Regions from separate parts of the Pseudoalteromonas sp. NFXS39 genome, predicted to be linked through region 1. Evidence: predicted binding sites of a transcription regulator. Region 1 holds the regulator's gene; the other holds the start of a gene.
The links. The regulator FliA, encoded in region 1, starts transcription of late flagellar genes. The targets are predictions, from matches to a motif close to CTAAAGNTNNNNNNNNNNNNGCCGATA.
Positions count from the first base shown of each region.

Region 2: a site for FliA is predicted at 3,513-3,539, ahead of pomA (flagellar motor protein PomA). Genes of this name have one in related genera too.

Region 1 covers NZ_JAGDEC010000002.1:200,389-207,884, reverse strand. The annotation lists gene J3455_RS04525 (flagellar motor protein) at 1-12, opposite strand, end outside; gene J3455_RS04520 (protein-glutamate methylesterase/protein-glutamine glutaminase) at 5-1,168, opposite strand; gene J3455_RS04515 (chemotaxis protein CheA) at 1,231-3,528, opposite strand; gene J3455_RS04510 (protein phosphatase CheZ) at 3,544-4,311, opposite strand; gene cheY (chemotaxis response regulator CheY) at 4,329-4,712, opposite strand; gene J3455_RS04500 (RNA polymerase sigma factor FliA) at 4,753-5,463, opposite strand; gene J3455_RS04495 (MinD/ParA family ATP-binding protein) at 5,490-6,350, opposite strand; gene flhF (flagellar biosynthesis GTPase FlhF) at 6,343-7,496, opposite strand, start outside.
Region 2 covers NZ_JAGDEC010000008.1:3,540-11,035, forward strand. The annotation lists gene J3455_RS14995 (DNA topoisomerase III) at 1-1,077, opposite strand, end outside; gene J3455_RS15000 (hypothetical protein) at 1,143-1,619, opposite strand; gene J3455_RS15005 (flagellar motor protein MotB) at 1,755-2,678, opposite strand; gene pomA (flagellar motor protein PomA) at 2,682-3,449, opposite strand; gene xseB (exodeoxyribonuclease VII small subunit) at 3,722-3,964, shown strand; gene ispA ((2E,6E)-farnesyl diphosphate synthase) at 3,969-4,856, shown strand; gene dxs (1-deoxy-D-xylulose-5-phosphate synthase) at 4,946-6,808, shown strand; gene J3455_RS15030 (ligand-binding sensor domain-containing diguanylate cyclase) at 7,032-7,496, opposite strand, start outside.

The DNA of each region.
Region 1 (7,496 bases):
CAGCTTATCCACAGCCAGTCTCACGCGTTAGGCGGGCTGCAACATCTGTGAGCGCTAAGCTTTCACTAGCCAAACCAGCATTCGCAACGGCTTGTGGCATACCATACACTACACTGGTTTTTTCATCTTGCGCCCAAATGGTTGCACCGACTTGCTTAAGCATACGCGCTCCATCACGACCATCAGCACCCATACCCGTTAACACCACGGCTAGAACATCACCGCCATAGGTTTTTGCTGCACTCGCAAAGGTGACATCAACACTTGGCTTATAAGTAATACGTGGGCTATCATCTTCAAACACACGTAATGTACGAGAGCCGCTGCGCCCTTCAATCAACATTTGTTGACCACCTGGCGCTAAATAGGCTGTACCTGGCATTAAGCGGTCACCATTTTGCGCTTCTTTCACATTGATTCTGCATAAACCATTGAGGCGTGCTGCAAAAGCAGGAGTAAACGCAGCTGGCATATGTTGAATAAGCAAAATAGGATGCGGAAAGTTAGCAGGCAGCTGAGTTAAAATGGTCTGTAGCGCAACCGGCCCACCAGTTGATGTACCAATAGCAACCAACTGATATTGCTTGCCCGAAGCTCGAATTTTACTTGTACTCGATGACGATTCCGCAGGCGAACTAGCAGGAGCTGAACGGCTAAAGCTGCGATCAGGCTGAACAATACCGCTGCTAGTACTTGTAGCGCTACTGCCCCTTGGTGCAGGAGCCGGAGTTGGTCTCGAAATAGGTGCCGGACGCGAAAAACGAGAGAGGCGACGACGACCAATTTCTTTTACTTTATTTTGTAAAAGCGCGATTGCATCTTCATTATTACGTGCAATGTCTTCGAATTTTTTCGGTAAAAAATCTAAAGCACCAGCATCAAGTGCATCGAGGGTTGCTGTTGCACCATCACGGGTGAGTGATGAGAACATTAAAATAGGAGTCGGTGTTGCTGCCATTATTTCTTTCACAGCACTAATGCCATCAAGAACTGGCATCTCAACATCCATAGTAATTACATCAGGTCTTAATTCACGGGTTTTATCTACCGCCTCACGACCATTAACGGCAAAACCAATTACCTGAATATTGCTGTCTTGCTCTAAAATTTCGCTTACTCTGCGGCGAAAAAAGCTTGAATCATCAACAACTAATACTTTGACTGCCATTGGCACTCTCTTGTTTTATATCATTTAAAGTGCAGCTAAACACTGCACTTTATTATTTATTATTAGCCAACGTAATGCTTAAGCATACTAGGTACATCGAGGATCAATGCAATCCCACCATCAGAAGTAATTGTCGCACCTGCCATTCCTGGCGTGCCTTGTAATAAGGCATCTAAAGGTTTGATAACCACCTCTTCTTGACCAATTAATGAGTCAACAACAAAGCCCACTTGTTTAGTACCTATTTGTACAATCACCACGTGACCTTCTGCTTTACGCTCTTGGCGGTTGGCACCTTTTACTAACCAATGTTGTAAATAGAAAAGCGGAATCGCTTTTTGACGAACTATTATTGTCAGTTGGCCATCAACTACGTTAGTTTTAGTTAAATCAAGGTGGAAAATTTCGCTTACGCCAGCAAGTGGTAGAGCAAAGGTTTGCTCACCTACAACAACCATTAGAGTTGGTAAGATAGCAAGCGTTAATGGCACCTTAATTTCTAGTGCAGTACCTACGCCCAATTCCGACTGGATGTTAACCGAACCATTTAACTGGGTTATTTTAGTTTTAACCACATCCATGCCGACACCGCGCCCTGAAATATCAGAGATCTCTTCTTTCGTTGAGAAACCAGGAGCAAATATTAGGTTGTATGCTTCTGTATCCGACAAACGGCTTGCTTGATCATGATCAATTACACCCTTGCTGATTGCGATTTTTTTCAGCTTATCAGCATCCATACCAGCACCATCATCACGAATGGTAAGCAGAATATGATCACCTTCTTGTGATGCTGAGAGCGTGACTGTACCTGTACGCGGTTTACCTGCAGCTTCACGCACATCTGGCATTTCAATACCATGGTCTACAGAGTTACGCACTAAGTGCACCAATGGATCAGCAAGTGCTTCAACAAGGTTTTTATCTAAATCGGTTTCTTCACCTACTAGCTGCAGATTAATGTCTTTTTTCAAGCTACGAGCTAAGTCACGAACTACGCGTGGGAAACGACCAAATACTTTCTTAATTGGCTGCATCCGGGTTTTCATTACCGCACCTTGTAAGTCCGCGGTTACCACGTCTAGGTTCGAGATGGCTTTACCCATTGACTCACTGTTGCTGTTATTCGCAAGACTTACCAAGCGGTTACGAACCAATACAAGCTCACCAACCATGTTCATGATTTCGTCAAGACGTTTGGTATCAACACGAACCGTTGTTTCTGCCTGTGGAGGCGGAGCCTTTTTCGGTGCCGCTGAAGCTGCTGGCGCTTTTGCAGGAGCTGGAGCAGGTTTACTAGCTGCAGCTGCAGGTTTCGGTGCAGGTGCAGGTGCCGGTTTAGAGGCTGCAGGCTGAGCAGGTTTTGCTGGTTCAGCTTTTGGTGGCTCAGGTGCTTTTTCCGCGGTTGAACTTTCCAATGATTGAGGAGCTGTGCCTTTGCCATGTAACTCGTCAAGAAGTGCCTCAAACTCATCATCACTAATTTCATCGTCTGAATCGCTGCTTGCTGCCTCCGCAGTAGGGGTGGCAGAGGCTGGCTCAATAGAACTTGTAGCTTCAGGCTTGGCAGTATTATCTTGTTTTACTTCCCCAAAATTACCAACACCGTGCAATTCATCTAATAAACTATCAAATTCATCATCGGTAATATCATCACTGTCACTGCTATTTGACTCAGGAGCAGATGCTGCTGGTCCTTGGCCTTTTCCATGCAGCTCATCTAACAGGCTTTCGAATTCATCTTCAGTGATTTCGTCAATATTTTGAGACTCAGCGCTGCTATCAGCAAGACCGCCGCCATCAAATAACATATCGAACGCAAATGGGTCATCTTCATCGATGTTGTCTGTTGCTGTATCTGCTGTGACTTCAGGCGTATCAACAACAACCTCTTCAACTGCTGGTTCTTCAGGTGCAACTGCAACGTCCTCTGCTACAGATAAATCTTCACCTGCAAGCTCTTCTGCAGTAGGCGGCTGACTTAATTTATGAAGGACTTCTAATAGGGCTGGATCTGCAGGCTCTGGTTGTTCGCGATTTTGAATCGTGGCGAACATTTCATTAATAGTATCAAGGGCTTGTAATATTACGTCCATTAGCTCAGGCGTAACAGTGCGTACACCTTGGCGTAATAAATCGAAAACATTCTCTGCGCCATGACAAGCATCAACAAGTTCAGTCATACTTAAGAAACCTGCACCACCTTTAACAGTGTGGAAGCCCCTAAAAATGGCGTTTAATAGATCTTTGTCTTCTGGGTTGTTTTCAAGCTCAACTAATTGCTCCGACAATAGCTCTAAGATTTCTCCTGCTTCAACAAGGAAATCCTGTAATATATCTTCATCGACTTCAAAGCTCATGCAGCTACTCTCCTCTTAGAAGCCCAGACTTGATAATAGATCATCGACTTCATCTTGTCCTGAAACAACATCATCGCGAGACTCTTTATCAATAATCGGCCCTTCAGGACCTGCTAGTGTGTCACTTGGTGCAGGTGCTTTTTCTATGGCCTGTTTTTCTTGTTGTTGATGACCATCTTCTTGACTGCCAAACACAGTTAAGAGATTAATTAAACTGTCTTCTACTTCTCGCACTAGTTCAATGACACGACGAATAACTTGTCCAGTTAAATCTTGATAATCCTGCGCCATCAGCACATTGGTCATCAAGCCTTGAAGCTCATCGGTTTTTGTGTGCGAGTTATTCATGAACTTATCTAGGCTATGACATAACGATTTAAATTCACCGAGTTCAATTTCTCGGTTCATTAAACGATCCCAAGTAGGCTTAATTGCAGCAATTTCATCAGCAAGTTGTTGCGCTATCGGTAAACTTGCTTCAACTGCATCCATAGTTTTATTGGCGGCACTCTCTGTCATTTCCATAACATAATTTAAGCGCTGCTTAGCATCTGGGATAGCGTCGGTAGTTAAATCAGCGAGACGAGTATCTAGGTCAAAGTTTTTTAACGCTTCATGAAGTTGACGCGTCAATTTACCGACTTCAGCAAACAACTCTGATTGCTCTTTTGACGCAGCATCAAGAATTAGCTTATCAGCTTTTTCTTGTTCACCATTTTCAAGATACTCAACAAGTTGACGAGCTTGCTCTAAACTTATTTGAGGCGCAGCAAGTGCTGACATAAGCCTCTCCCCTTAGATTAACCTAAACGTTCAAACACTTTTTCCAATTTGGTTTTAAGTGTCGCAGCAGTGAATGGTTTAACGATATAGCCATTAACACCTGCTTGAGCAGCAGCAACAATTTGTTCTTTTTTCGCTTCAGCTGTCACCATTAACACAGGAATATGCTTAAGGCTATCATCAGCACGAATTGCGCGTAACAAATCAATACCTTGCATACCAGGCATGTTCCAATCTGTTACAACAAAATCAAATTCTTGATTTTGTAGCATTGGCAATGCTGTTGAACCGTCGTCAGCTTCCTGCACATTGGTAAAACCTAAATCCCTTAATAGATTTTTAATGATACGTCTCATTGTAGAAAAATCATCAACAACAAGAATTTTCATGTTTTTATCCAAAACATCCTCCGGTGAGGTTTGAACCTTTATTTACTTACTACTAATTAATCCAGTCATTGATTTTTGCTTTGAGCTTAATCATCGCCTGACCATGTATTTGACTCACACGCGACTCGCTAACATCGAGTATGTGTCCTATTTCTTTTAAGTTCATTTCGTCGTTGTAGTACAAAGACAAAACGAGAGCATCTCTTTCTGGTAACGATTGGATAGCCGTTAATAGAGACTGGTTAAACCGCTCATTTTTAACGTTATTAAACGGTTTGTCTAGTCCTAAATCCTGACCTACTGGTGTGATGACATCTTCATCCACGCCTAAGTCTTCAATGCCTAATACTTTACTAGAATTTACATCATGTAGAATATGATGGTACTCATCCAGTGTAATATCAAGTTTTTCAGCTACTTCAGTGTCTTTTGGTTCACGATTTAACGTGCTCTCTAATTCGGCAATGGTTTCTGCCACTAGGCGGGCATTTCGGTGAACTGAACGTGGAGCCCAGTCACCTCGGCGAATTTCATCCAGCATAGCACCACGAATACGAATACCTGCGAAGGTTTCAAAACTAGCACCTTTGCTAGCATCAAAGTTTTTTGACGCTTCAATCAGGCCTATCATGCCTGATTGAATTAAATCATCGAGTTGCACACTGGCAGGTAAACGAGCAATTAGATGGCACGCCACTTTTTTCACTAAAGAGGCATGTTTTTCAACAATCGCATTTAAATTTTGTGCTGATTGATATCCCATCGCTTTATTCACCGATGTTGTCATAGTTAGCCGTTTACTAGTTTTTCAATAAAAAATTCTAAATGGCCAGACGGTTGATTAGGGATCGGCCATTTAACTGCTTTTGTTGCTAATGTTTTAAACGCCACCGCTGCTGGTGAATTCGGGAATAATTCAACGATTACTTTTTGACGGCGCGTAGACTTACGCATGTTCTCGTCATAAGGAATGGTTGCTACTAACTCCATCGAAACATCTAAAAAACGATCCGTTACTTTTGAAAGTTTAGCAAATAATTCTTGCCCTTCACGCAAACTGCGCACCATATTGGCAACAATTTTAAATTTATATACGCCATGCTCACGGCTAAGTACTTTTATAAGTGCGTAAGCATCAGTAATTGAGGTGGGTTCATCACATACAACTACAACAACGTCTTGGGCTGCACGAGAAAAGCTTAATACCATGTCTGAAATACCTGCGGCGGTATCAACAATTAAAATATCAAACTCAGTGTTTAACTCGCTAAATGCACGTATAAGACCTGCATGCTCAGATGGCGATAATTCAACCATACTTTGAGAACCAGACGTTGCTGGTACAATTTTGATTCCTGCAGGGCCTTCAACGAGAATTTCATCAAGCTCACACTCGCCCGACAAAACATGAGATAAGTTACGTTCAACACGAAGGCCAAGCATCACGTCACAGTTTGCCAAACCTAAATCGGCATCTAATACTAATACACGATTTCCTTGCTGGCCTAATGCGATTGCGGTGTTGAGTGAGACGTTGGTTTTACCCACTCCACCTTTACCGCCAGTAACAGCGATAACTTTAACGCCACTATTATTATTTCGATTCATTTTGCGCAGGCCGCTTGCTTGATCTAATACTGTGTTAATCATACATCCCTACTGTGTTCGACGCTACTGCTTGACGTCTTGAATGTTGTGCTTTTGCTCGTTTTAAATACAATTGTTCAGCTTTTTTCACTAGTTTTTCAGCATTCGCTACGCGAATATCCTCAGGAACGCGCTGACCGTTAGTAAGATACCCTATTGGCAGACGATTTTGAATCGCTATGCTAATAATCTCACCTAAACTTAAAGATTCATCCAATTTAGTGAAGATACAGCCACTTAGGTGAACCTTTTTAAAGTGTCTTACGGTTTCTTGCAACACATTTATCTGCGCTGTAGCACTTAATACTAAATAACTACGAATATCAACACGCTGATTACGCATTAAGGTGTTTAATTGTTCAGTTAAGCGTAAATCTCGTTGGCTCATACCCGCAGTGTCTATTAATACTAGACGCTTATTACGTAAATGGTATAACACTTCAGCTAATTCATTCGCATCTTTTACTTGCTTTACACCACAACCAATAATACGACCATAAGTAGCCAATTGTTCGTAGGCACCAATTCTGTATGTATCAGTGGTGATCAGTGCAACTTTATCAGCACCATATTTTTGTGCTCCAAGTGCTGCTAATTTCGCAACTGTGGTTGTTTTACCAACGCCCGTTGGACCAACTAGTGCAAAAACTCCACCTTGGCGTAGGATTTCGTTGTTAGTTGTATGCATTTGGTTTTCAACCATTTGCAGCAGCGCTTGCCATGCTTGTTGGCGAGATACATCATCAGGAATAAAACACGCCATTTGCTCAGCAACATCACGCTCAATCCCCATACCAGCTAAACGATCAATCATACAAGCGCGTGTTGGATCACGGCGCGCCATATCTTGTTGCATTAATCCAGATACTTGGTGTTCAAGTAATTGACGAATCGCATTCATTTCTTCGCGCATAGTCGTCATTTCTGATTGATTAGCTGGGGCTGAGTTTTTATGCTCAGCGGGTGAGTCTAAATCATCAAAACCTGCGTCTAAATCGTCATCAAACCCTAGGCTATGAGCTTGAGTTTGTACACGAGGTGCTGCTTGCTGCTGATAACGAGGAGCTTGCTTATATTCAGGCTGTTGCTGCTCAAAGCTTGGTTCTTTTGGTTGATAATGTTCACTCGTATCAATACCAGATTGACTAA
Region 2 (7,496 bases), on a different contig from region 1:
ACTTGCTTGGCCTTCATTATTAGCAATAGCAGCAATAATACTCGCTGCATCTTTATGATGCTCTTTTGGTAAATAGCGATTATCTGAACGAGGATAAGTAATTAACTTATGACGCTCATACAAGCTTTGGCAGGTATCTAACACCTTTTGCGCAGGCATTGAAAACGCTTTTGCCGCATCGATTTGTAAAGCTGATAAATTATAAGGTAACGGTGCTTGTTGTTTTTTTTGTTTTTGCTCAAGGTCAACCACTTTAGCTGGTTGATTAGTTATACGTGATACAACATTTTCAGCAAGCCCTCTATGTAATACTCTCCCCTCCTCATCTTGATAAGGTTCGCATGCTTTACTTGGTTGCCACTTAGCTGAAAATGTTTGCTGCTGCTCAGTTTCAAGATGAGCTAATACTTCGTAAAAAGGTTTCGCTACAAAGTTAGCTATTTCATTATCACGATTTACAACAAGACCTAAAATAGGTGTTTGAACACGACCTACAGATAACACATTACCAAACCCTGCTTTTTGCCCAGCAAGCGTATAAGCCCGAGTTAAATTCATGCCAAATAACCAATCAGCACGTGAGCGAGCTAATGCAGACACACTCAAGGGAATAAAATCGCGATTCGACTTTAAATTATTAAGTGCTTTTTTAACTGCACTTAAGTTTAAATCGCTTATTAATAGTCGTTGAATTTGCTGTTTTTTGGCTTTGCTCAGTTTGACCTGCTCGATCACTTCATCAACCAATAGCTGGCCTTCGCGATCAGGGTCGCCAGCATGAACGATTACGCTTGCCTGCTTAATAAGCTTTTTTAATACGGTGAGTTGTTTACGTGTTTTTGCTTTAGGTTTTAATTGCCATTGCTCAGGCACAATAGGTAAATGCTCGAATCGCCACTTTTTAAAACTTGTGTCGTAATCATCTGGCTCGGCTTGTTCAAGTAAATGCCCTATACACCAAGAGACGCAATCACCATTACCAAGCTCTATATAACCATCCTGTTTTTTATGAGGTTTAGGCAGTGCATCCGCAATGGCTCGCGCCAATGACGGTTTTTCGGCAATGTAAAGTTTCATAACGCAACACTAATACTGTTTTTATAAACAGTATTCTAGCACAGGAATTTTAACTTAGGAATGGCTTACGCCTGCTGCCGGCGTCGGGTGAAAAGGTAAATAAGAGGTAGATAACACACAACCACTGTACCAACATTGATTAAAGGTAACAGGGTTTTATACATATAGGTGCTGTACGATAAGTCCCAAAGATGACGATCGACTAAACGAAACAACTGTAATATGGGAGCCATTATAACGACCAGTTGCCCTAAAGCACTTTGCCATAAATAGACTTTGTCTTTAATCCCCAAGTAGGCAATTAAGGCCATCCAAGCAATATCATTAAAAGCCCACACAACATAGCGCCACACATAAATATCATCAAATGCTTTTAGAGCAGAATAAATAAGAGTTCCGAACAAGAAGAAGGCTGCCGTGATAACAGCAAAGTAAAGTGCGGGCCAATCTTTACGAAGATAAAATACAAAAATAGCCGGGCTCAGAATGAACACCCAGCTATGATCTAATGTCACAATGACAGAATCAATCCAATGAGGCAAAGTTACTCACCTTGCGTTTTACCATCATCATTGTCATCGCCACCGCCGCCATTACCTGGCATATAGCTGTACTTATCAACTTTTTTCATTTTTATACTCCATTACATGTGTTAATGAAGTTTCACTTTAATTGATTTATTGTCTTACATCAATAGGGTCAGATTCGTGAGCTTTACCTTGCATGATAGATATTTCGACACGACGATTCCGCTTGCGATCTTCATCAGTCACATTCGGTACAAGAGGCCTAGTTTCTGCGTGACCTACAACCATCATACGAGATTTATCAAAACCAGGGGCTTTTTCCATTTCGCTTGCAACGGCAACTGCACGTTTTGAAGATAAATCCCAATTATTAGTATAAAGCTCATTTGATACTTGGAAGTCGTCAGTATGTCCTGACACGGTTATTTCACCCGGCACATCTTTTAATAGTGTCGCAATATCACGAATAATAGGCTTAAACTTAGGCTGTAAAAAGGCACTGCCTGATGGGAATGAGCCATTCTCACGGATGCGAATAATAATTTGTTGACCTAATGACTCAAGTTCAATCGCACCATCCATAATTTGCTGTTCAAGCTGCTGGGCAATTTTCTTCACAAGCTCATTAGTCTGTTCTTGGTCAGCCGCAGAAATTGACTGCTCCAATGCTTGTTGCTGAGCCGTACTTTGCGATTCACCACCACGCTTATTACCACGTTGCTCTTGACGACCACCGGCAGAGCTTTCATCACCAGCTTGAAACTCAAGCATTTGCTGAGTCATTTCTACAGTTTGTTGTTGAATCGTTTCGATAGGGGTAGGTTCAGGTTTACCAGGGGTAAACTCCATTGCTATTACCGAGGTCCCTTTTGGAATATCTTTTACTTCAATTTTGTTTTGCACACCAAATGCAAACTTCATTGAACCAGCAATTTGCTTAAACTTCAGTACATCCATTTCCGAGAAAGCAAGTAAGAGTACAAAGAAGCACATTAATAATGACATTAAATCTGCGAAGGTTCCCATCCAGGCTGGTAAACCTGGTGGTGGACATTTGCACTCTTGATCGGACATGCCCTACTCCTCGGTATCAACTTTACGTTTTGATTCAGCTAGGTAATTTTTCAATATACCTTCAATGACTTTCGGATTTTGGCCATCTTGAATACCTAGTACTGCATCGAGAATTAAGCGTTGGTTAAGAGCTTCTTCATCTTTACGTAGTTCTAGCTTTACCTGAATAGGAATTGCTACAACGTTTGCTAAGAAAGCACCATATAATGTTGTTAAAAGTGCAACCGCCATCGCAGGACCGATTGCTTTCGGGTCATCCATGTTTGATAGCATAGCAACCAGACCTATTAGCGTACCGATCATACCCATCGCAGGGGCAATATCAGCAAGTGACTTGAATAAGCCTGCGCCAAGTTCATGACGATTAGCGGTGAGAGAAATATCTTTTTGCAGAGTGGCACGAACAACATCAGCATCATGACCATCCACTAACATATCCACCCCTTTACGCATAAAACCGTTGGGGATTTCGGCTTCTTCTAATGCTAGAAAACCACCTTTACGTGCTGAGTCAGCTAATTCTACTGCTTTTTCAATTAATTCTTCTGGAGATTCGATTTTGAACATAAAGGCTTTAGCAGCCACTTTACCTATGCCCAAAAATTGCCCCATGGTGAAATTCGATAACACGATAAAAATCGAACCACCAAATACAATGACCACCGAAGGCGTGTTGTAAAACATTGCAACTTGGCCGTCACTACTTAACACCATCGACATAGCAATTAAGCCTATGGCACCAAGAATACCTATTATGGTTGCTAAATCCACATACCCCTCCAGAGGAACAATTACACGACACCCTCAGGCATCAAATTTTTATTATTAACTGCTTATCGGCAAGCAATTGAAATACTTAAATCATTAAATGAATTAATTATATTTTAATGTAAGATTTTTAAGCTACAAGTTTAAGCTGTATGTAAAAGCGTAAAAATAACATATTGAAAATGGATTATGCGTAAAAAAACACATCATTCTTTGACCTAGTTTAGCATTCCCCCTAAAATTGGCCTCACTTTCTAACAGCTATCGAGGCCACAATGGCAACAAAGAAACCAGAAAACTTAAGCTTTGAAGAAGCGCTGGATGAATTATCTCAAATAGTTGCACAAATGGAGCAAGGTGAATTGTCTTTAGAACAATCACTAAAACAATTTGAACGTGGTATTGCGCTGGCGAATGCTTCATCTGGTAAGTTGCAACAAGCCGAACAAAAAGTTGCCATCTTAATGGGTAACGATAGCCAAGCTCCTCTTAGCAATTTTGATTCAAACTTGGACTAATTAAGTGCAACTAAAAGAACAATTACAACGCGCTCGAGAAGACGTTGAGGCACATTTAAATCGCTATTTCGCACAGCCACTTAATACCGAAAAGAACATTAAAGAAGCTACTCATTATGGTGTTTTAAATGGTGGTAAGCGCTTACGTCCTTACCTTGTATATGCGACGGGCCGAATGATGGGTGCTAACAAGGCCGATCTCGATATTCTTGCTGCTGCCATTGAATGTATTCATAGCTACTCATTAGTCCATGATGACCTACCTGCAATGGATGACGATGACTTAAGACGTGGTCGTCCCACCTGTCATATTGTCTATGGTGAAGCGCAAGCAATACTCGCTGGTGATGCATTACAAACACTAGCATTTGATTTAATCGCCAACCACCGATTTTCAGTTCCTGCGAGCCAGCAGGTAAAAATGATAGCCTCGTTAAGCAAAGCCTCAGGTATTGAAGGTATGGTAGGTGGACAGGCACTGGATATAGAAGCGACTGATAAAGAAATTAGCGTGTCTCAGCTAGAGCGTATTCATCAGTTAAAAACGGGCGCCTTACTTAACTGTGCAATTACACTTGGTGCATTAAGTGCTAATAGCTGCGATGAGCATACTCTAAAGCAGTTGAACTTATTCGGCCAAGCAATAGGTCTGGCTTTTCAGGTACAAGACGATATCCTAGATGTAGAAGCTGATACTGAAACATTAGGTAAGCCACAAGGTTCAGATATTGCCGCCAATAAAGCAACTTACCCTGCTTTATTGGGAATGGCAGGTGCAAAGCAAAAAGCACAAGACTTACTAGCTCAAGCTCATCAAGCTCTTGAGGCAATTGATTACGACACCAGCGAACTGGCAAGCCTTGCTAGCTATATCGTTGAACGTAATTATTAATGCCTAAAAAAGAAAGACAAAATAACTAAAAAATCAGAGCAGCAATGGGCTATAATGCACTCTGGTTAGCGAAGGATGTATATAAAATCATGACACTTGATAGTAGCAAGTATCCATTATTAAGTTTGGTTGACGAACCAGCACAACTGCGTGATTTAGCGCAAGACAAGTTACCTGCGTTTAGTAAAGAGTTACGCGAATACCTACTTAACTCAGTTTCGCAAAGTAGTGGTCATTTAGCATCAGGTTTAGGCACTGTTGAACTAACGGTTGCGCTTCATTATGTTTATAACACGCCTGAAGATCGTTTAGTATGGGACGTGGGTCATCAAGCATACCCACACAAAATCTTAACTGGTCGTCGTGACCAAATGCATACTATTCGTCAAAAAGACGGCTTACACCCTTTCCCATTCCGTGAAGAAAGCCCTTACGACACCTTCAGTGTAGGTCATTCGAGCACTTCAATTTCGGCTGCACTAGGTATGGCCATTGCTGCTGAAAAAGAAGGTAAAGATCGTAAAACAGTTGCTGTTATTGGCGATGGTGCGATTACTGCAGGTATGGCATTTGAAGCGATGAACCACATGGGTGATGTAAACCCTAATGTGCTAATTATCTTAAATGATAATGAAATGTCGATCTCTGAAAACGTGGGTGCACTAAACAATCACTTTGCACGTATTTTGTCTGGTAGCTTCTACACCAATATTCGTGAAGGTAGCAAAAAACTTCTTTCAGGCTTACCACCTGTGAAAGAGCTTGCCAGCCGAATGGAAGAACATTTAAAAGGTATGGTCATTCCAGGTACTTTCTTTGAAGAGTTAGGCCTAAATTACATCGGCCCAATCGATGGTCATGATGTTAATATGTTGGTCGATACCTTACGTAACATGCGTAACCTTAAAGGTCCGCAATTACTGCATATCAAAACACAAAAAGGTAAAGGTTATAAACCTGCTGAAGCGGATCCAATTGGCTACCATGGCGTACCAAAATTTGATCCTAGCATGTCTAAATTACCAAAATCAAAACCTGGCGCGGCTACATTTTCTAATGTATTTGGTGACTGGTTATGCGATATGGCAGCACAAGACGACAAGCTGATGGCAATTACCCCAGCGATGCGTGAAGGTTCTGGCATGGTGCGCTTTTCTAAAGAGTACCCTGCGCAATACTTTGATGTAGCTATTGCTGAACAACATGCTGTAACGCTTGCAGCTGGCCTTGCCTGTGAAGGCTTAAAACCTGTTGTTGCTATTTATTCAAGCTTTTTGCAACGCGCTTACGACCAACTTATCCACGATGTGGCATTACAAAACTTACCTGTTTTATTTGCTATTGACCGTGCAGGAATTGTAGGTGCAGATGGTGAAACTCACCAAGGAGCCTATGACTTGAGCTTTATGCGTTGTATTCCTAACATGATTATCATGGCACCAAGCGATACTAATGAGTGTCGCCAAATGTTGTATACAGGTTACCAATGCAATCAACCTGTTGCTGTTCGTTACCCTCGAGGTAGTGCGGGTAATTGTGACGTTGAATCGACAATGAGCGCGATTGAAATTGGTAAAGCGCGTAGCATCAAGCTAGGTAGCAAAGTGGCAATCTTGTCGTTTGGTACGCTATTAGAGAACGCCAAAGTAGTCGCCGATGAACTTAACGCAACAGTGATTGATATGCGCTTTATTAAGCCTCTTGATACTGATGCTATTAGCGAATTACTAGCTAGCCATGATGTGATTGTTACCTTAGAAGACAACGCCATTGCGGGCGGTGCAGGTTCTGCTGTGAATGAGCACCTAGCTGCAATTAAGGCTAACGTGTCTATCTTAAACTTAGGTATTCCAGATGAATTCATTAAGCATGGCACGCAAGATGAAATGCACGCCGAAATGGGCTTAGATGCTAATGGCATCTTAGCTAGCATCAAAGAGTTCATGGCTTAAGCCAAACAGCATTCACAAAAAAGGAGCTTTAAAGCTCCTTTTTTAATACCAATCCGCTTAATTAAGTAGTCTATTTTGAGGCAATTAAACCTCGTTGATAACAAGGCAAAAATTTCGTTATTTAGTTGTTCTAAATGAGAAATTTTTAACGCAGTTAGCGACAGGTTTAATCCCTCAAAATGATTAAGTATTATTGCGGGTTGGTATAATACCAATAGAAACTCTATCGCATCCAAATTTTTATATCGGCTAAGCCATTAGCTTGTAATGCACTGAGCTGCTGATCAACATTATTGCTTTGCTCGAACTCAAAGGCATCTAATTGCTCATCAAAGGTAATGTTTGCAACACCATCACCACCACGCTTTTTAACTTGATGTAATGCGATATCAGCAAGATTGACTGAAGTTTCCCAACCAATAACTTGTCCACCCAATAAAGGTAATGGGTAGAAAGACCAGCCAATCGACGCAGTAATGGTGGTTGACTCACCATTTGGTAATCTAAATGGATTTGCTGCAATCGCTTCACATAAATCAGCAACATAATTGTCTATCGCTGTACGTTTGAAATCACGTAGTAAGAGTAAAAACTCATCACCACTCCAACGTGCGACATAGTCAGAACCTTGTGTACGGCTATTAAGTAAGGTTGCCATTTGCTGTAAACAGCTATCGCCTGCAAGTGG